2 regions of the Pseudarthrobacter sp. NPDC055928 genome follow, and region 2 is predicted to be linked to the other one. Evidence: predicted binding sites of a transcription regulator. Region 2 holds the regulator's gene; the other holds the start of a gene.
What was found. Region 2 encodes LexA, which represses DNA repair genes until DNA is damaged. Its sites were predicted from a motif close to TCGAACANNTGTTCGA; they were not measured.
Positions count from the first base shown of each region.

Region 1: a site for LexA is predicted at 6,578-6,593, ahead of ACFC25_RS08720 (LexA family protein). Genes of this name have one in related genera too.

Region 1 is NZ_JBHJZH010000005.1:100,986-110,571, forward strand. Features, by position in the region: gene ACFC25_RS08685 (ABC transporter permease) at 1-271, shown strand, start outside; gene ACFC25_RS08690 (ATP-binding cassette domain-containing protein) at 268-1,938, shown strand; gene ACFC25_RS08695 (alpha/beta fold hydrolase) at 1,997-2,701, shown strand; gene ACFC25_RS08700 (helix-turn-helix transcriptional regulator) at 3,028-3,927, shown strand; gene ACFC25_RS08705 (dihydrofolate reductase family protein) at 3,983-4,573, shown strand; gene ACFC25_RS08710 (phosphotransferase) at 4,578-5,327, opposite strand; gene ACFC25_RS08715 (MBL fold metallo-hydrolase) at 5,603-6,412, shown strand; gene ACFC25_RS08720 (LexA family protein) at 6,607-7,038, shown strand; gene ACFC25_RS08725 (GNAT family N-acetyltransferase) at 7,067-7,552, opposite strand; gene ACFC25_RS08730 (Y-family DNA polymerase) at 7,617-8,897, shown strand; gene ACFC25_RS08735 (hypothetical protein) at 9,155-9,310, shown strand; gene ACFC25_RS08740 (hypothetical protein) at 9,374-9,565, opposite strand.
Region 2 is NZ_JBHJZH010000011.1:4,654-14,239, forward strand. Features, by position in the region: gene hisB (imidazoleglycerol-phosphate dehydratase HisB) at 1-21, opposite strand, end outside; gene ACFC25_RS14125 (histidinol-phosphate transaminase) at 84-1,202, opposite strand; gene ACFC25_RS14130 (LysM peptidoglycan-binding domain-containing protein) at 1,259-1,669, opposite strand; gene lexA (transcriptional repressor LexA) at 2,017-2,763, shown strand; gene ACFC25_RS14140 (ATP-dependent DNA helicase) at 2,838-4,895, opposite strand; gene hflX (GTPase HflX) at 4,888-6,456, opposite strand; gene ACFC25_RS14150 (class I SAM-dependent methyltransferase) at 6,886-7,500, shown strand; gene dapF (diaminopimelate epimerase) at 7,481-8,425, opposite strand; gene miaA (tRNA (adenosine(37)-N6)-dimethylallyltransferase MiaA) at 8,492-9,388, opposite strand; gene miaB (tRNA (N6-isopentenyl adenosine(37)-C2)-methylthiotransferase MiaB) at 9,392-9,586, opposite strand, start outside.

The DNA.
Region 1 (9,586 bases), on a different contig from region 2:
CCCCATCCTGGGCCAGGCCACGCTCCGGTTCGGCCAGTTGCTGATCAGCGTTGGCGCCCTGTCCTACCTGGGGCTCGGCGTCCAGCCGCCGCAGTCGGACTGGGGGTCCATGATGGCCGCCGCGCAGCCCTACACGGAACGTGCCCCGCTGGGGATCCTCGCGCCGGGCCTCGCGATCTTTGCGGTTGCCCTGTGTGTGACCCTGCTGGGGCAGCGTGCCGCGCACATGGCCGCCGGTCCCCTGCTGCTGCCCGTGGCGGAGGCGAAATGAGCAGCCCGGACAGCGTGTTGGAGATCCGCGGTTTGGAAGTCCGGAACCTTGGGCCTGCCGGAAAGTCCGACGGCGGCACGGCAGCCCGTGCCACCGGTCCAGGAAGCGCCGGGCCGGCACCCCTCGTCCGGGACCTGTCATTGTCCGTCGCCGCAGGCGAATTCGTGGCACTCGTGGGCGGCTCCGGGTCGGGAAAAACCCTCACAGCCTTGTCCTGCCTGCGGCTGCTGCCGCCTCAGCTTGGCATCACGTCCGGCTCCATCCGGCTAGGCACCGTCGATGTCACGGCCGCCGCAGAGGAGGACCTCAATACGGTCCGCGGCGGCAAGGTGGGCATGCTCTTCCAGCAGCCCAAGCGGATGTTCAACCCCAACCGGACCATCGGCCAGCACCTGCTCGAGCCGCTGCGCATCCATGGGGGCCTGCGCGGGGCGAAAGCCAGGGATACCGCTGTGGAGATGCTTCACGAGGTTGGCTTCGCCGATCCCGCCCGGGGCTTCGGTTCCTATCCCCACCAGCTATCCGGGGGCATGGCACAGCGCGCCATGACCGCCGTCGCCCTCGCCGGCCGCCCCCAGCTGCTCCTGGCGGATGAACCGACGTCGGCCCTGGACAAGATGCTCGAACGGCAGGTACTCCAGCTCCTGGACCGCGAGCGCCGGGAACGCGGACTCGGGGTCCTGTACATCACCCACAACATCGCCTCGGTGGCCCCGTTCGCCGACCGCGTGCTGGTGATGGATGCGGGCAGCATCGTCGAAAGCGGTCCCACGGCCGACGTCCTGGCCGCGCCGCAGCAGGACTACACCCGCGAACTGCTCGCGGCGTCGCAGTTGGCGCCGGACTCCCGCCGCCGGCCAGCCCCCGCCGAACGGGACGTCCTCACCCTTTCCGGGGTGCACAAGACCTTTGGCCCGCGCAGGCGCCGGCACACCGTGCTTGAGGATGTGAGCCTGGAGCTGAAAGGCGGGGAGATCCTGGGTATCCTGGGCCAGTCCGGCTCGGGCAAAAGCACCCTGGCGCGCGCCGTCGTCGGCCTGGAAAAGGCCACCCGCGGCACCATCAGCCGTCACCTGCCAGAAGCCGGCAGCGCCCCGGAGGCCACCGCCGTCCAGTTGGTGTTCCAGGAGCCGCACAGCTCCTTCGATCCGCGGATGACGCTGCGCGCCAGCATGGAGGCGCCCCTCCTGCGGCGGCGGGGGCTCACTGCCGCGGACCGGGCCCGCAGGATTGCGGACGCCATGGCCGAGGTGGAACTGGACGAATGCATGCTGGACAGGCGCCCCGGCCAGTGCTCGGGAGGGCAGCTTCAGCGCGCCACGATTGCCAGGGCCCTGCTGCTCGATCCGCGGGTGCTGATCTGCGATGAGGCCACTTCGGCCCTGGATGCGCTGACCCAGCGCACTGTCCTGAACCTTCTGCTGCGGCTCCAGCGCGACCACCGGCTGTCGCTGATTGTGATCTCGCACGACATGGATGTGGTCCGGTACATGTGCGACCGCGTGGCTGTGCTGCTGGACGGGCGGGTGATTGAGGTCGCGGAAACGCAGGCGTTCTTCGCCAGCCCCGCCCACGAGCACAGCCGTGCCCTGGTGGATGCTGCAATCCCCTGCCGTGGAGACCACCTGCGGTCGCTGATGCGCGGGCCTGCCTCCGTCCCAGGCTGACTCCTTGACCCTTGCCATCGCCCTTGAGGGGCCGGAGCAGCACCGGTAGGGTTCGGTCATGGACATCATCCTGGTACCCGGATTCTGGCTGGACGCATCGTCGTGGGATGAGGTCACTCCCCCACTTGCCGCGGCCGGCCATCGCCTCCACCCGCTTACGCTCCCCGGCCTCGAATCCCCTGACGCATCGCGGGCGGGCATCGGACTGCGGACCCATATCAACGCCGTGGTGGAGAAGGTGGATTCCCTTGACGGCAAGGTGGTGCTGGTGGGCCACTCGGGCGGCGGGGCCATCATCCACGGTGTGGCTGACGCCCGGCCGGACCGCATCGAACGGAACATCTTTGTGGACAGCGGGCCCCTGGGTGAAGGGGACGTCATCAATAATGAACTGCCGGCGGACGGCGACGACATTCCGCTTCCGCCGTGGGACGGTTTCGAGGATGAGGACCTGGTGGACCTGACGGACGAACTCCGGGACAGCTTCCGGGCACGGGCCATCCCGGAGCCCAAGGGCGTGGCCTACGACAAGCAGCACCTCCACGATGCGCGGCGGTATGACGTCCCGGCCACGGTGATCGCCTGCGAGTTCCCGTCGTCGCTGCTGACGGAGTGGATCGACGCCGGCCATCCCTTCGTCGCCGAACTCGCCCGCATTCGGGACGTGGAGTACGTGGACCTGCCCACCGGGCACTGGCCGCAGTTCACTAAGCCGGGCGAACTGGGCCAAGCGATTCTGAAGGCGGTGGACCGCACGGGCTGAGCGCCGCCGTCGGACCCTCCGCAAAAGTGACCCGCCGAAAAGTGGTCCGTGCGCTTCGGGCGTCGAGGGAATAGATTAGTAGTGCGACTTAGTGAACAGGGCTTGGCTGCCTGTTCACTCCCAAGGTGGGGTTTGGGATACATGCCGGGGCCGGCGGTGAGATGGCCTCAGGGTGAGACCAGGCCACGCTCCCCAGCCACCGCCGGCCCCCTGACGTGTCCGGACAGTTCGATGCCGCAGCCCGCCGTCATTCCCAGCAAGCGTTCCGGTTATCCGGGTCCTGGCAGTACCTCCCTAACGTGCGGGTCCGGGGGTAGCGTGGACGGGTGGACAACAGGATGGAAGTGCGCGAGTTCCTCGCCTCACGGCGTGCCCGGATCACTCCCGAAATGGCAGGACTGACGCTCTATGGTGGCCGACGCCGGGTCCCCGGCCTGCGCCGCGAAGAGGTGGCCATGCTTGCCGGTGTCAGCGTGGACTACTACACAAAGCTTGAGCGCGGGAACCTGTCCGGCACCTCCGAAAGTGTCCTTGACGCCATCGCCGGGGCGCTGAAACTCGACGAGGCCGAACGGGACCACCTCTATAACCTTGCGCGCGCCTCCAGCCCGTCAGGCAGGGCCCGACGGCGCCCCCTCCAAAGCGGCGCGGTCCGGCCCACCCTCCAGTTCATGCTCGACTCCATCACCACCGCGCCGGCTTTCATCAGCAACCACTACATGGACATCGTGGCCGCCAACCAGCTTGGCTTTGCCCTGTACTCGGAGATGTACCGCGGGCCAGCCCGGCCCGGGAACCACTGCCGGTTCATTTTCCTGGACCCCAAAGCCCGGGATTTTTACCCCGACTGGGATCTGGCGGCCAATACCAACGTGGCGATCCTGCGGACGCAGACCGGGCGCAACCCCTTTGATAAGCGGCTGGCCGACCTCGTCGGAGAACTTTCCGTCCGCAGCGAAGAATTCCGGACGCGCTGGGCCGCCCACAATGTCCGGCGCCACTACGCGGGCACGAAGGTTTTCCACCACCCGGTGGTGGGAGAGCTCGAGCTTGCCTATGAGGCGATGGAACTGGCCGAGGACCCCGGCTTCACCCTCACGGTCTACCCCGCAGCGCCCGGATCGCCGTCAGATGAAAGGCTGCGCCTGCTCGCGAGCTGGGCGGCAACGGAACGGATCCAGGACCTGGCGGGGGCACCGCAGCCGCAGGACGTCCGGCACCCCTAGCTTTAGGGAGGACCCATCCGGCGCGCGAACCGCCGGGTGGTGGCATGATGGGCGCATGAGCCGTGTCACGTGCGATCTGACTATCTCCCTCGACGGCTTCGTCGCCGGCCCGAACCAAACTCCGACAGACCCTTTGGGCGAGGGCGGCGAGTTGCTGCACAGATGGCAGTTCGAGGAACGCGAAGCCAACGCACCCGAGCTCGAGGGCATCCTCGCGGCAGGCGCGTACATCATGGGTCGGAACATGTTCGCCGGGCCCGGGGCGTGGGCCGAAGAATGGCGGGGTTGGTGGGGTGAGGAGCCGCCGTATCACGCCCCCGTGTTCGTTCTCACGCACCAGGAGCGCGAGCCTGTGCAGATGCAGGGCGGAACCACCTTCAACTTCGTAACCGATGGGATCGAATCGGCCCTTGCCAGGGCGAGGGAAGCCGCCGGCAGCAAGGACGTGGCCATCGCCGGAGGGGCGCAGACGGCCCGCCAGTACTTGTCGGCGGGGCTGATCGACGAGTTGCGGCTGCACATCGCACCCATGACCCTGGGGGCGGGTGAACGGCTGCTCGACGGCGTCGGGAACCTCACGCTTGAGCCGACGGAAGTGAGCGGCAGCCGCCTCGTCACACACGTGCGTTACCGCATCATCCGCTGAACGGCTACGCGAGGGCTTGTTCCCAGATCGCTTGATTCCGCGCGACGTAGTGGGCGGCGGAACGCCAGTGCTCACCGTGTCCATTAACGTACATGTCGGCCCAAGGCTGAACCCCGGTCTCATGCGAGGACTTCAGAAGATCGAACATCGCCGCAGTTCGTTTCGCCATGGCCGCCGGAAGTGCCTTGCTTAGTGCGGCATCGGCTCCGTAGCCGTCAACAAGTGCCCGCAACCTCAGGGCGGCGTCATCCACCGGCTGCCCGTCGAACAGCAGGCCGAACGACTCAGCGGCGTAGGCCAGATCCCACAACCGCGTGCTGGGCCCGGCACCATCCCAATCGATGAATACCCAGCGGTCCCCCATGATGAGGTTCCACGGGGCGAGGTCGTTGTGGCACATCAGGTCTGGATTCTCCGCCGGCAGCAGCATCTTCCAGTCGCCCGGGTTGCGCATCGGCACTGTTTCGCTCGCATCATGGATTTGCCGAATCATCCGACCCACCCGCAGTAAATCGTCCCGCCCGAGCGGCAGATGATCCATTGCGAGTTCGCCTTCTATGTACTCCACTGTGCTTCGACCGTGTTCGTCCCGGCCCAGAGGCTGGGGAACGTCCACCCCGGACGACCGGAGCGCACTCAGATAACTCTGCACGGCGGCTGAGTTCTCCAGCCAGGGTTTTCGGACGGTGTGACCAATGCGAACAACGCTCTCGGAAGCGTTTCCACCTGTCAGTTCCTGCTCGTCCGCAACCATCCCAGCAGGCTACTGGAGTTCCCAGCTGACCTTAAATGGCGCCACATCGAAACCCCGCACCGCTCGTCCAAATTCAGATTCTTGATTGTGTGGGATGGGCGCTCGGAATACAGGTTTGCCGTTGGCGGACCCGGATAGTCTCGGCCCGCACCTCGCCCTAATCGAGCACCCCGGACCGTGGGTTACCCACTTCGCCAACGATGCTTGCGCTCCACTACCGACAGCTAATAGCGTCTCGACAAGCTGGTTCAAAAACCACAAGCGGAAGGCGTTTCATGCTGAAGAAAATCGCTGAGGGTGTTCTCGTTCACGAGAGCGAGTTCATCCAGAGTAATTCCGTTGTGGTGCAGGGCCGGGACGGTGTGTTGCTCATCGACCCCGGTATAACTCGTGGCGAAATGGCGGACCTGGCGAACGACGTTCGCGAGTTGGGCCAGCCTGTTGTGGCAGGCTTCTCAACGCATCCGGACTGGGACCACGTGCTCTGGCACACGTCCTTCGGCGCAGCGCCCCGGTACGGTACGGCCCGCTGCGCGGCATCTATCCACGATGTGCTGTCGAAAGCGGATTGGCAGGACCTCATCGCCGAAGGGCTCCCGCCGGAGTACGCCGAAGAGATCCCGATGGAGCTGCTCGGTCAAATTACGGGTCTGCCCGCCGGAGCTGAACAGATTCCTTGGGATGGCCCCAAAGTCCGCATCATCGAGCATCAAGCCCATGCCCCGGGGCACGCGGCGCTGCTGATTGAAGAGCGCCGCGTCCTCGTCGCCGGCGACATGCTTTCTGACATCCTGATGCCGTTCCTCGACCTGGAGACAGCGGATCCGCTCGGGGACTACCTCGAGGCGCTGCGGCTGTTCGAGGACCTGGCAGACGACGTCGATGCCGTCATTCCCGGTCACGGTTCAGTGGGAGGGGCTGGGCAACTAGGAGTACGAATCAATCAGGATCGCGCATATGTCCAGGACCTGCTCGACGGCGGTGTTCCCGACGACCCGCGGATCGGCCCATCGGCCCCGTTGGATTGGCTGCCCGACGTGCATCAATGGCAACTCCAGCGGCTCGCCGAAAGAGGGCAGAAATAGCGGTCGGTCCCGCACCTGCCACAGGATCCCGAACTATCAGTCCCCGAGGAGGAGGCGCTTGGCAGCGCTAATTCCGCATCAGATAGCGCGCCTTTCGCATGCAGGTCCGTCAGGAGCGCAAGTTGAGACTACGCACTGTCGCCCCCTGCCTGTACACTCAAAGTATCGAACATATATTCGAATAAAGGTGTGTTGTGGGCGTTGTTGTCGGTCCCCGTGTGATAGATGCGGGCCTCTCCTTGCGGCTGGTGCTGATGTCCCCGGTTGCGGTTGCCGCGGGCTACCCCTCGCCAGCCCAGGACTACTTCGACGGCCGGATCGACCTGAATGAACACCTCATCAAGGACATCACCAGCACCTTCGTTGTCCGGGTAACCGGCGACTCGATGGAACGGGCAGGGATCAGCGATGGCGACGAACTCATCGTCAACCGGGCGCTCGAACCCAAGGACGGCTCTGTAGTCATCGCAGTCCTCGACGGCGAACTGACCGTCAAGCGGCTGCGGATCACCGCCACAGGTGTGGTGTTGCAGGCAGAGAACTCCCGCTACCCGGACATCCGCGTCCCCAGCCTCAGTGAGCTCACCATCTGGGGCGTGGCCACCAGGTGCCTCCACCATGTCTAGCTCGCGGAAATTCAGTAAGCAGCACAGCTCAGAGGAGCCGCACCATGCGGATCTCGCGCACGCCGTCGTCCACGTTCACGGTCCCGTCCGCTACGAACCCGTGCTTGCGGTAGAACGCCTGCGCCCGGGGATTCGGATCGGCAACCCACAGCGCCGCCGAATCGTGAGGGCCGACGACGGCGTCCAGGAGGGCAGCCCCGGCGCCGGTCCCATGCTCAGCCGCAACGACGTACAGCACGTAGAGGTGCGTGCCCCACTGCGTTCCGGAGTCCTGGGGTGGCCCTGCCATTGCAAGCCCGATCACGTCGCCGTTGCGTTCGGCCACCGCGACGCGGTTCGCTTGGTAGCGCTCGTCGCTGAGGGCGACGGTCCAGAAGCGTTCCCGGGTGGAGGGCAATTCCGGGTCGTCGAGGACACGGTCGGCCATTACCCCGCGGTACGTCTCACGCCACGACCGCACATGCACGCGCGCCATCTCGGCAGCGTCATCAACGCGCGCCCGACGAACCGTCACCCCCGTATCCATATCCGAAACTCTACCCAGAACGGCGGCCGGTCCCGTGTCTAAACCGGCGCTGATGCGGCAGATGCAGGAAATCGCCCTCGTGGACGTGAACTGCTTCTACGCGAGCGCAGAGCGCGCCTTTGACCCGTCCCTCGAGGGCAAACCGCTGGTTGTTCTGTCCAACAACGACGGATGCGCCGTCACCCGCTCCCCTGAAGCCAAGGCCCTGGGCATCGGCGTTGGGGAGCCGTGGTTCAAGATCGCCCCGCGGGCGAAAGAATGGGGGCTGATTGCCAGGTCCAGCAACTACGAGCTGTACGGCGACATCAGCGCCCGCGTGATGGAACTCCTGGGCCGGTACTCCGCGTGGCTGGAGGTTTACAGCATCGACGAGGCCTTCCTCGGCGTCAAAGGCTCTCCCACGGCACTCCTCCAGCTGGGACGGGACATGAAAGCCGCCGCAGCGAGGAACGTGGGCGTCCCCGTCTGTGTTGGTATCGCCCGCACCAAGACACTCGCCAAGCTCGCCAACAAATGGGCCAAGCACAACCCCGCGTTCGACGGCGTCTGCCGCTGGGATTCGGTGCCGGCAGGTCGGCGCGAGGCACTCATGGCGGGCCTTTCCGTCGTCGAACTCTGGGGCGTTGCCACCCGCCTGACCAAACGGCTGAACGCGATGGGTATCCACTCGATCCTCGATCTCAGCCGGGCGGACCCCGTGCGGATCCGCGACAAATTCTCGGTAGTGCTGATGCGGACCGTCCTGGAATTGCAAGGCACCCCCTGCATTCCCATGGAGGAGGAGCGCGTGGGCCGGGACCAGCTCATCTTTTCGCGCTCGTTCTCCACCCCGATCACCACAGCCGCCGGCCTGCGCCAGGTCCTCAGCGTGTACGGCCAGCAGGCCAGCGCCCGGCTGGCCAAACACCACCTCCAGGCCAAGGTCCTCACAGCCTTCGCCGGCACCTCGCACTTCAACGCGAAGGACACCTCCTTTCCGTCGGTCTGCGTACCGCTGCCCATGCCCACCGCGGATCCGGTGATCCTGACCAAGGCCGCGCACGCCCTGCTACCCGCCATCCACGAGGGCGTGAAGTACGCCCGCGCCGGGATCATGGTGACGGACCTTAGGCCCACCGGAACCCAGAAACCCCTGGAAATCTTCGAGAACCCGCACGAAGAGCGCAACATCGGACCCCTCCTTGAAGACATCGTCCGCCGCTACGGACGCGGCTCCATCGGACTGGGCCACGCGGGCATCCGCGGCGGACCCGACTGGAGCATGAAACGCGGCATGCGCTCCCCGCGCTACACCACCCACTGGGACGAACTACCCCTGGTCAAAGCCGCCTGACAGGCCGGGGATGCACTAACGAAATGAAAATCCATTCGTTCCACCGGTTCGTCCAGTTTGGTGGAACACCAGGAGCGCGGCCGTAGTTGGCAGCTGTAACCTGGTCAGCGTCGAATACTGGCGTGTCCAGGTCCGCCTTGTCTACGGAGTCCGTGCGGGCCATGGCGGAAACGATAAGGCGCACCCAGAAGTACACCGCCGAGGGTACCCAAGACGGCCCCGAGAGGTATGAACGACCCGTCCTTTAGGCTGGGGCCATGAGCGAGTCCATCTCGCCGGCTCTGCAGCCCCCGGTTGCTGTTGCCCTGGCGAAACTCGTCAAGACATTCCCGTCACCCGGCGCACTGCCAGGCGCGATCTACACGGAACCCAAATGGGACGGGTACCTTCACTGCACTCTGTCACCTGGGTAGGTAGCTGAATACAGGTTCATCGACATTTTCTGAGTCTTATGCTGAATGCATGTCTAGTCCCGATTAAGGGATACCGTCGGAGCTTCGCTTCCGGAGCTGCAGGCCGTCGCACCAGAAATGGTTCCTGGAGGTTGCATCCTTGCCGGCGAAGTTGTGGTGTGGTCCGGCGGCCGCCTGAACTTCGCAGCCTTTGATGTACCGTGCGTTGCCGGACATGACGTCCGCGGTCTGGCGTTCCGGGCACGCAGGGCGCACTTGGAGAAGCTCGCCACTGTC
Region 2 (9,586 bases):
GCTGGATCCGGTGGAACTCATGGTCATATGTCCTTTGCGAAGAAGGAGTGATTGCCGGCGCGCGCAGCGCGGCTAACTCAAGTTTAGGCGGGCAGCTTTGCCTGGCTCGCCAGGATGGCTTCCAGGGATGTGAGGAAGGCAGTGGTTTCTGTCTCAGTCCCGGCTGTGACGCGCAAATGGCCGGGGATTCCGACGTCCCTGATCAGGACGCCGGAGTCCAGCAGCTGCTGCCAGACGTCGTGGGGCCGGTCCAGTCCGCCGAAGAAGACGAAGTTCGAGTCCGAAGCGGCGGGTTTGAGGCCCATCCGTGTGAGCTCCGAGACGATGCGGTCACGCTGCTTCTTGATGTCCTCAACATCGGCCATCAGCGCCTCGCGGTGCTGGAGGGCGGCCAAGGCCGTGGCTTGCGTGACGGCGGACAGGTGGTAGGGCAGCCGCACGAGGCGCAGGGCGTCCGTCACTTCGGGGGCGGCAGCCATGTAGCCCAGCCGGGCTCCGGCGAGGGCAAAGGCCTTGCTCATGGTCCGGGTGACGATGAGGCGTTCCCGGCCCGGCAGCAGGGTCAGGGCGCTCGGCGTACCGTCGTGGGCAAATTCGTGGTACGCCTCATCCACAATCACGATGGTCTGGCTGTCCTCGCCGGCGGCGTACACGGCCTCCACAACATCCAGCCCCAGCCCTGTGCCGGTGGGGTTGTTGGGCGAACTCAGGAAAACGATGTTCGGCTGGAGTTCCTTCACCTGCAGGGCGGCTGATTCGGCGCTGAGGCCGTAGCCGAGCGCACGCTGGCCGGCAACGTACTTTGTGTCGGTGCCGCTGGCCAGTAGGGGGTACATGGAGTACGTGGGAGGGAAGCCCAGGGCCGTGCGGCCGGGTCCGCCAAACGCCTGGAGGATCTGCTGAAGCACTTCGTTAGAGCCGTTGGCTGCCCAGATGTTGGTTGCGTCAAGACCGTGGCCAAGGTACTCGGCCAGCGCAACGCGGAGATCGGAAAATTCACGGTCCGGGTAGCGGTTCAGGCCGGCGGCTGCCTCGGTGACTGCTGCGCTGATCGCGGCCCGTACGTCCGCAGGAACGCCGTGGGTGTTTTCGTTGACGTTCAGCAGAATGGGAACATCCAACTGGGGAGCCCCGTACGGGGTCAGGCCACGGAGGTTGCTGCGGAGGGGAAGGCGGTTCAGACGCTCTAGCTGGTCATTCACCTGAACAGTTTAGTGCCGAAGCATGGACCCCGAAAATGTGACGGTCAGCGGCAGCGTCACTTCACAGGTACAAACAGCTGCTGGCCTGGCACGACAGCGCCGGCAGTGAGGTTGTTGAGCTGGACGATGTCCGCTATCACGTCGCGGGGATCGCGCTCGGGTGCAACCGCTGCCGCGATCGCCCACAGTGACTCCCCGGACTGTACGGTGACGGACACTGTCGGTGTGATTGAGAGATCGGCTGCGGAGTCTGCTGCCTTGGCGGGGGCGTTCAAGAATCCCGCCAGCAGGAAGATCAGGACAGCGAGCAGGACCAGCGGGATGCCGATCAGGACCACCCGTCCGCGTCGCGTCAGGCGAAGGGGCGGCAACTGCTCCTTGCCGGGGCGGACCTGCGGGACTGACGTGAGGTGCTGTACCGAGACGAACTGCGGACGGGAGTCCTGCGATGCTGAAAACGCTGACATGAAATGAGCCCTCCTGGACCATGCTTTGCTGCCCGGAGTGTTCCTTCCGCTTGTCCGGCGAAGCGGACGTTCCCGAAGTATTCGAATCTTCGAACGCTTCCGGATGCGAATAGAACACATGTTCGAACTTTGCTTCTTCTGTTTTAGCACTTATCAACGAACATTGTCGAGACTCGCTAGAACAAATGTTTGAAAAAGTGTTGCGGCTGGCCTACGTTTGAACCAAGGATCAACCACCCGAAGTACAGCCACCTCTGTAGTTGATCAGCAGGGTCTGACAATCAATGCCGGAGGCTCCCGGCACCCGGCGCCGGAGGCACCGGGGCAACGGAAAGGCATTGGCTAACATGGCAGCAGCAGCCGGCGGCAGGGCGACCCCGCGGGGTCCACAGCCCCAGAGGACTCCCAAGGGGCTGACTGCCCGTCAGAAGAAGATCCTGGAAACGATCCAGCGTTCAGTCAATGACAACGGATACCCCCCGTCCATGCGCGAAATTGGCGACACCGTGGGGCTGGCCAGCCTCTCCAGCGTGACGCATCAACTCTCGCAGCTGGAGAAGTTGGGATACCTGCGCCGGGACCCTAAGCGGCCACGGGCCATGGAGGTCCTGATGCCGCTCACCCTGGACGGCGGGACTGCCAAGGCTCCCGGCTCCGCCGCACCGGCAACCCTGCGGGGCATCAGCGGCGGGAAGGTAACGGAGCTTTCCACTGCCATGGATACGGCCATGGTTCCCCTGGTAGGCCGGATCGCAGCCGGCGGGCCGATCCTTGCGGACCAGGTGGTTGAAGACGTGATGCCCCTCCCCCGCCAACTGGTCGGTCAGGGCGAGCTCTTTATGCTCAGGGTGGCCGGAGACTCCATGGTGGACGCGGCCATCTGCGATGGCGACTGGGTGGTGGTGAGGCGCCAGGCCGACGCCGTGAACGGGGACATCGTCGCAGCCCTCCTGGACGACGAAGCAACCGTCAAGACGTTCCGCCAGCGGGACGGCCACACGTGGCTGTTGCCGCAGAACACGCAGTACGAACCCATCCTGGGCGACCACGCCACCATCATGGGCAAGGTCGTTTCGGTTCTGCGTTCACTCTAGGTACATTGCCCAGCAGCAAAAAGATCAGCTGAGCCCGTCCACAAGGGCTGGCTCAGCTGATCTTCGCAGTTAACTCAGGCGTGCTCTTTGGACAGCCGTTCCAGCGCCGCAAACGCAATCTTTCGATCTGTGGTGGGCCAGAAGGGCGGCAGCGCACCCCGGAGGAACCCGGCGTACCTCTCGGTTGCCAGCCGTGAATCAAGCACCGCCACCACACCTTTGTCCCCGGTGGACCGGATCAGCCGGCCGGCACCCTGGGCAAGACGGATGGCGGCATGAGTGGCGGAGACCGACATAAAGCCGTTGCCGCCGGCCTGGGCGACGGCCCGGGAACGGGCAGTCATAAGGGGGTCGTCCGGCCGAGGGAACGGAATGCGGTCAATCACCACCAGCCGACAGGAGCCGCCGGGTACGTCCACTCCCTGCCACAGGGACATGGTTCCGAAGAGGCATGTGTCAGGCTCGTCGGCGAACTGCTTGACCAAGGCGGTCATCGTGGAATCGCCCTGGCAGAGGATGCTCAGTCCCAGACGGGGCCGCAAGGCGTCGGCTGCTTCTTCTGCGGCGCGGCGTGAGGAGAACAGGCACAGTGCACCGCCGCCTGAGGCCCTGATCAGCGCCTCGAGCTCCTCCAGCGCCTCCGCGGACACACCGCGCCCGGGCTTGGGCAGGTGCCCGGCAACGTACAGTATTCCCTGCTTTGGGTAGTCAAACGGGGAACCGACGTCAATGCCCGTCCAGCTCGGGGCGCCCGGGCCCACAAGGCCCAGCCCGCCGGCGGCCGGCTCGAAAGCGGAGCCGATGGCCAGTGTGGCCGAGGTCAGCACTACGGTGTGGCCTTCGAACAGTCCCTCGCGCAGCTTCCCTGCGACGCTGAGCGGTGCGATGTTTATCAGTGCCGGTGCGGCGTCGTCGGGCTGCGCATAGCCTTGCTGCGGATCGAAGGTGCTGGCACGCGAGAACCACACCACTTCCCGGTTCTCCCGGGCCACGATCAGCCGTTCACACAGTTCCAGGATGAGCATCAGACGTGAGCGCGCGAGCTGCCGCCCGCCGTCGGCCGCCTGGCTGCTGTCCCCCTTCGAGTCGGACAGGGCAGCCCTGCAGGCGTCACGCAGCTGGTCGATGCAGTCCAGCTGCTCGTCATTAAGTCCGTTGGGAAGGAGCCCGTTGGGAACCCCTGCCAATGCCAGTTCCAGGTTGGCGGCCGCAGCGTTGAGGGCGTCCACCGTAATGGCCGTGTGCTTCCGCGCTCCGGCAGCCGCCGCATGGACCATCGCTACGGACAGCTGCCCGGACACCGCACCGGTCACCCGGTCCTGTAGCTCGTGCGCCTCGTCAACCACCACGACGTCGTATTCGGGCAGGACAGCCAGCCCCTCGAACGCGCTGACGGCGAGCATCGCGTGGTTGGTGACCACAACATCGGCGTCGGCCGCGTCCTGGCGGGCGAGTTCGCTGAAGCATTCAGCGGCCATCGGGCACTTCTGCGCCCCCAGGCATTCCATCGACGTCACCGAAACCTGCCGCCAGGCACGGTCCGTGACACCCGGGAGGAGTTCGTCACGGTCGCCGGTAGTGGTTTTTTGCGCCCAGTCGCGCAGCCGCACTACCTCTTTGCCCAACTGCGACGCCGGTCCCCCGAGAGCGGCTGCGAAGTGCGGCACGCTGGTGTCCTCGCCAAGGGAAAAAAGCTGGCCTTCGGAGGGTTCCTCCGAGGGAAACCCGCCTTCAAGCTTGTGCCGGCAGACGTAGTTGGAGCGACCCTTCACCAGCGCCACCTTGACGGGGCGGTCCAGGGCCGGGGTGATGGTCTTCAGCAGCCGCGGCAGGTCGCGGCCCACAATCTGTGTCTGCAGGGCCAATGTTGCGGTGGAAACCAAGGTGGGCTTGTTGCTCACCAGCGAGTGCGCAATGAGCGGAATCAGGTAAGCCAGCGACTTTCCCGTTCCAGTGCCGGCCTGGACCAGGAGGTGGTCGCCGGTTTCGATGGCACGGGCCACCTGCCTGGCCATCTCGTGCTGGCCGCTGCGGCTTTGTCCGCCCATTCCGGCCACGGCACGGTCGAGCAGTTCGATCACGAACTGCTCGCCGGCCGTGCCTGAAGGCTCACCTGCCACCGGTTCAGCCATTGCTGACGAATGATTCCAGTTCAGCCGCGAGGCCTTCCCGGACCATCACCACTGCCCGCGTTCCGTCCTCGCCATGGTCAAGGCTGAGGATTTCCGCGTCGGTGTCATGCAGTTTGCTGATTACGTCGCCACGATTGTAGGGAATGAGGAGTTCAAGCTTGACGCTGGGCCGCGGGATCGAGCTGCTGATCTCGCGCAGCAGCTCCGCGATCCCTTCGCCGGTCCGCGCCGACACCACCACATGGCGGGGTTCGCGCTGCTTGAGGCGTTCGATCACAAACGGATCCGCGGCGTCTGCCTTGTTCAGGACGATGATTTCCGGCACCTTGCGGGCATCGACTTCGCTGAACACCTTGCGGACTGCGGCGATCTGGCCTTCCGGGTCCGGGTGCGAGGCATCCACCACATGCAGGATGAGGTCCGCGTCCGCTACTTCCTCCAGTGTGGAACGGAATGCCTCCACGAGCTGGGTGGGAAGGGAGCGGACAAAGCCCACGGTGTCCGCCAGGGTATAGCCCAGGCCATCCGCGGTCTCCGCCTTGCGCACGGTCGGATCCAAGGTGGCGAACAACGCGTTCTCCACCAGAACGCCAGCGTCCGTCAGCCGGTTCAGCAACGACGATTTCCCGGCGTTGGTGTAGCCGGCTATGGCAACGGACGGCACTGAATTACGACGCCGGTTGGCCCGTTTGGTTTCCCGGGCCGGCTTCATCGCGGCGATCTCGCGCCGCAGCTTAGCCATGCGGGTACGGATCCGGCGACGGTCCAGTTCGATTTTCGTCTCACCGGGACCACGCGAACCCATACCGGCGCCAGCGCCGCCCACCTGGCCACCAGCCTGGCGGGACATGGATTCGCCCCAGCCGCGCAGGCGTGGCAGCAAGTATTCGAGCTGAGCCAGTTCCACCTGGGCCTTGCCCTCACGGCTCTTGGCGTGCTGGGCGAAAATGTCCAGGATCAGGGCCGTACGGTCAATGACCTTGACCTTGACGATGTCCTCCAGCCCGCGCCGCTGGGAGGGAGCCAGTTCGGCGTCAACCACTACGGTATCCGCGCCGGTGGACATCACGATTTCCTTGAGTTCCAGGGCTTTGCCTGACCCTAGGAACGTTCCGGGGTCCGGTTTGGCTCGGCGCTGGACCATGCCGTCCAGGACTTCCGAACCGGCGGTCTCGGCCAACGCTGCAAGCTCACGAAGTGAGTTCTCAGCGTCCGCGAGCGTTCCTTCGGCCCACAGGCCAGCCAGGACCACGCGCTCCAGGCGCAACTGACGGTATTCGACTTCGGTGACGTCTTCGAGTTCCGTGGACAACCCTGCCGTGCGGCGGAGTGCCCGGCGCTCTTCGAGGTCCTGCTGGTCGCCGTCGTAGGCGCTGTGTTCTTCTTCGAGGCGGGAGATCGCCTGGGCTTTGCCGAACACCGCCCTGCCGTCGCCTTCTGTGGCGGGGCCTCGTTTTGCCGGAACATCCTTGGAAAGAATCCGGTCGATGACAGCTTGGATTTCCTCCGGGCTCATATCCTGGGCTGCTGGATCGGATCCGGTGTTGGGCTGGCTGGTCATGGTCTCCTTTGAAGATTCGGCATTTCCAGAATAGTGCCGATTGCTGGTGAGTGGGGACGTATTCGCGCTGGGCTGACGGCTGGCGGTCATCCAGGACTCCTGTCTGTTGCGCACACCGTACAAGCGATGGCGTGCAGCGTAGGATCCACGCCTTCGAAAGGGTGGACGAAGTGGTATGCGCAGGCAACGTCAGGAGGGGCGCAGCGGGAAGCTGGCTTCGAGTATTGCCCGGCGGTCGGACCAGCCGGCGAAAGCTTGGTCGATGACGCATCTGCGGAAGGTAGGAAACCTGCATCGCTGCGGGACATGGCTGCGGGACGGGTTCAACCCGTGCCGGCTACTCGAAGATCAGGAACATGCCTTCCAGATTAGCAGACCCGGTCCCCCGCGGTTTCCCTTACGCTTCAGGGCCAACTAATCTGGCCAGTTATGGAGTCCGCACACTATTTCAGCGCATCGCCCGCAGGGCCCTTTACCCGCAAGCCGCTCACGGTGGATCTCGCTGGGGAAACGCGCACACTGCAGACATCCGGTGGCATCTTCAGCCCTGACGGGATAGACAAGGGCACCGCCGTCTTGCTCGCCGAAGTCCCGGCGCCGTCGCCGTCGGGAAACCTGCTGGACATCGGCTGCGGCTGGGGTCCGATTGCGCTCACGATGGCCCTGAAGTCGCCGGCAGCCCATGTCTACGCCGTGGACGTCAACGAACGCTGCATCACGCTGACAAACGAAAATGCGGCTTCGCTCGGCCTGGGCAACGTGACGGCCAGCATGCCGGAGGCCGTGGACCCGGAACTCCGCTTTGACACGATCTGGTCCAACCCGCCGATCCGGATCGGTAAGGAGGAACTCCACTCGCTGCTGAAGCTGTGGATTCCGAGGCTGGCGCCTGGCGGCTCAGCATGGCTGGTGGTGCAAAAGAACCTCGGCTCCGATTCCCTTCAGCGCTGGCTGTCCCAGGAGCTGGACGCCTCGTTCACCGTCACCCGGGAAGCCACGGCCAAATCCTTCAGGATCCTGCGGGTCAGGAAAGCGTCCCGCTAGCCACAATCACGGCCGGGCCGCTGAGTTCGACGTGCTCGTGCCCACCGGCTCCGGCAAAGAATTTAACGCCGACGACGCCGCCTGGCACCTTGACGTTCCAGGCGTCTGGTGCGCCGGCCCCGGCCCAATGCCGGATTGCCACGGCAGCGGCGCAGGCGCCTGTGCCGCAGGATTGCGTTTCGCCGACACCGCGTTCGTGGACCCTCATGGTGATGGTGCCTACGCCGTCGTGCACCAGCGGCTCCGCGGGGACCACGAATTCGACGTTGGTTCCGTTGACGGGTGTAGGATCGACATGCGGCGCGGTGAAGAGCCGGGTGGCTTCCAGCTCGGAAAGCTCGGCGAGGGCCACCACGGTGTGCGGGTTGCCCATGCTGACGGAGATGGCGGGGCGGGGTACTTCCAGGCCATCGGCCGTGACCAGGGAGTCCATGGCTTTGGCGGTGGCCGCGCCGGGGAAGATGAACTGCCAGGGGCCCATGTCGACGGCGTAGTCCTCGCCCGTGCGGACGACAGTCTTGACCCCGCCGCGGGTTCCGATGGTCAGGGCCCCGCCGTCGGGCAGGTCAACCAGGCCCTCGGCCCGGAGGAAGTGGACGAACACACGGACGCCGTTGCCGCACATCTCAGACAGGGAGCCGTCTCCGTTGCGGTAGTCCATGAACCATTCCGCGTCCGGTGTTCCTTCGAGCAGTTCCCGGCCCTCGGGCAGGTATCGCGATGGCACGGCGCGGATGAGTCCGTCGCCGCCTATGCCGCGGTGCCTGTCGCACAGCGCGGCCACCTGGTCTGCGGCAATAGTGTGGACACCGTCAGGGTCAGCGACCAGGACAAAATCGTTTCCTGTACCGTGCCCTTTAGAGAAGCGGAGTCCGCCCAAGGCGGCGAAGGCGGGCTCGAGAGTCACAGCAGGGGTAGCGTCCATGCTCCAAGGCTACCGGCCAAAGGCAGGGCCACAGAAACCCGCCCCCGGCCAGGGAACTGCGTGGGTTCAGGTGCAGAGCGCCGCCGCGCGGGTTTCAAGGTCGGGATCCTGCCAGTCCAGCCAGCTGATCCGGGGATCGGCACGGAACCAGGTCAGCTGCCGCCTGGCAAACTGCCGGGTCGCCACGATGGTCTCCTCGACGGCTTCCTCGACGGTGGCGCCGCCGTCGAGGACTTTGAGGAACTGGGAGTAGCCCAAAGCCCGCGGGGCCGTCTTGCCGCGGCGCAGGCCTGCCGCGTCCAGTCGGCGGACCTCTTCCAGCAGCCCCTTATCCACCATGCTATGAACGCGCTGCGCCAGCCGTTCGCGCAGCTGATCCCGGTCTACGGCCAGTCCGATCTGGAGGGCGGGCTGGAAATACTCCCGCCGGGGCATGAAAGAACTGAAGGGCCGCCCAGTGAGCTGGTGGACTTCCAGCGCCCTGATGATACGCCGGGCATCTGAGACACGGTCGGCCGAAATGGGGTCGACGACACGGAGCCGGGCAAGGAGCGGCCCCGAACCTTCGGCCGCATAGTCCGCTTCCAGCTGGCCGCGTACGTCAGGGTCGGTTCCCGGGAACTCCAGGACGTCCAGCGCCGCACGGACATAGAGTCCGGAACCGCCGGCCAGGATGGCACGCTTACCACGTTGGTGGATGTCCGCGATGATGGCGCGGGCCTGCCGCTGGAAGTCCGAGACGCTCGCTTCCTCGGTGACGTCCAGGGTGTCGAGCAGGTGGTGGGGAACTCCCCTGCGTTCGGCGGTGGTGATTTTCGCCGTGCCAATGTCCATACCGCGGTAGAACTGCATGGCGTCGGCGTTGACCACCTCGCCATCCAGGGCCAGGGCCAGGTTGACAGCGAGGTCGGACTTACCGGACCCGGTGGGGCCAACAACGGCTATGACCGGTGGGGGTGCCACCGGTCAGGCGCTGCGGACCGGCAGGGACGGCATGCCAAGCGAAACCCCGGTGCGGCCGGCTCCGGTCTTTGCCGAGCCCGGTGCCGGTGCGCCGCAGGAGTCGGCCTGCGACCTGTCCCAGGCGTCACCAGCTCGTGAACGCCGAAGGCTGTAGTCCTCCACAGTGGGATCGGCCACGAGGTGGAAAGCTGCGGCTTC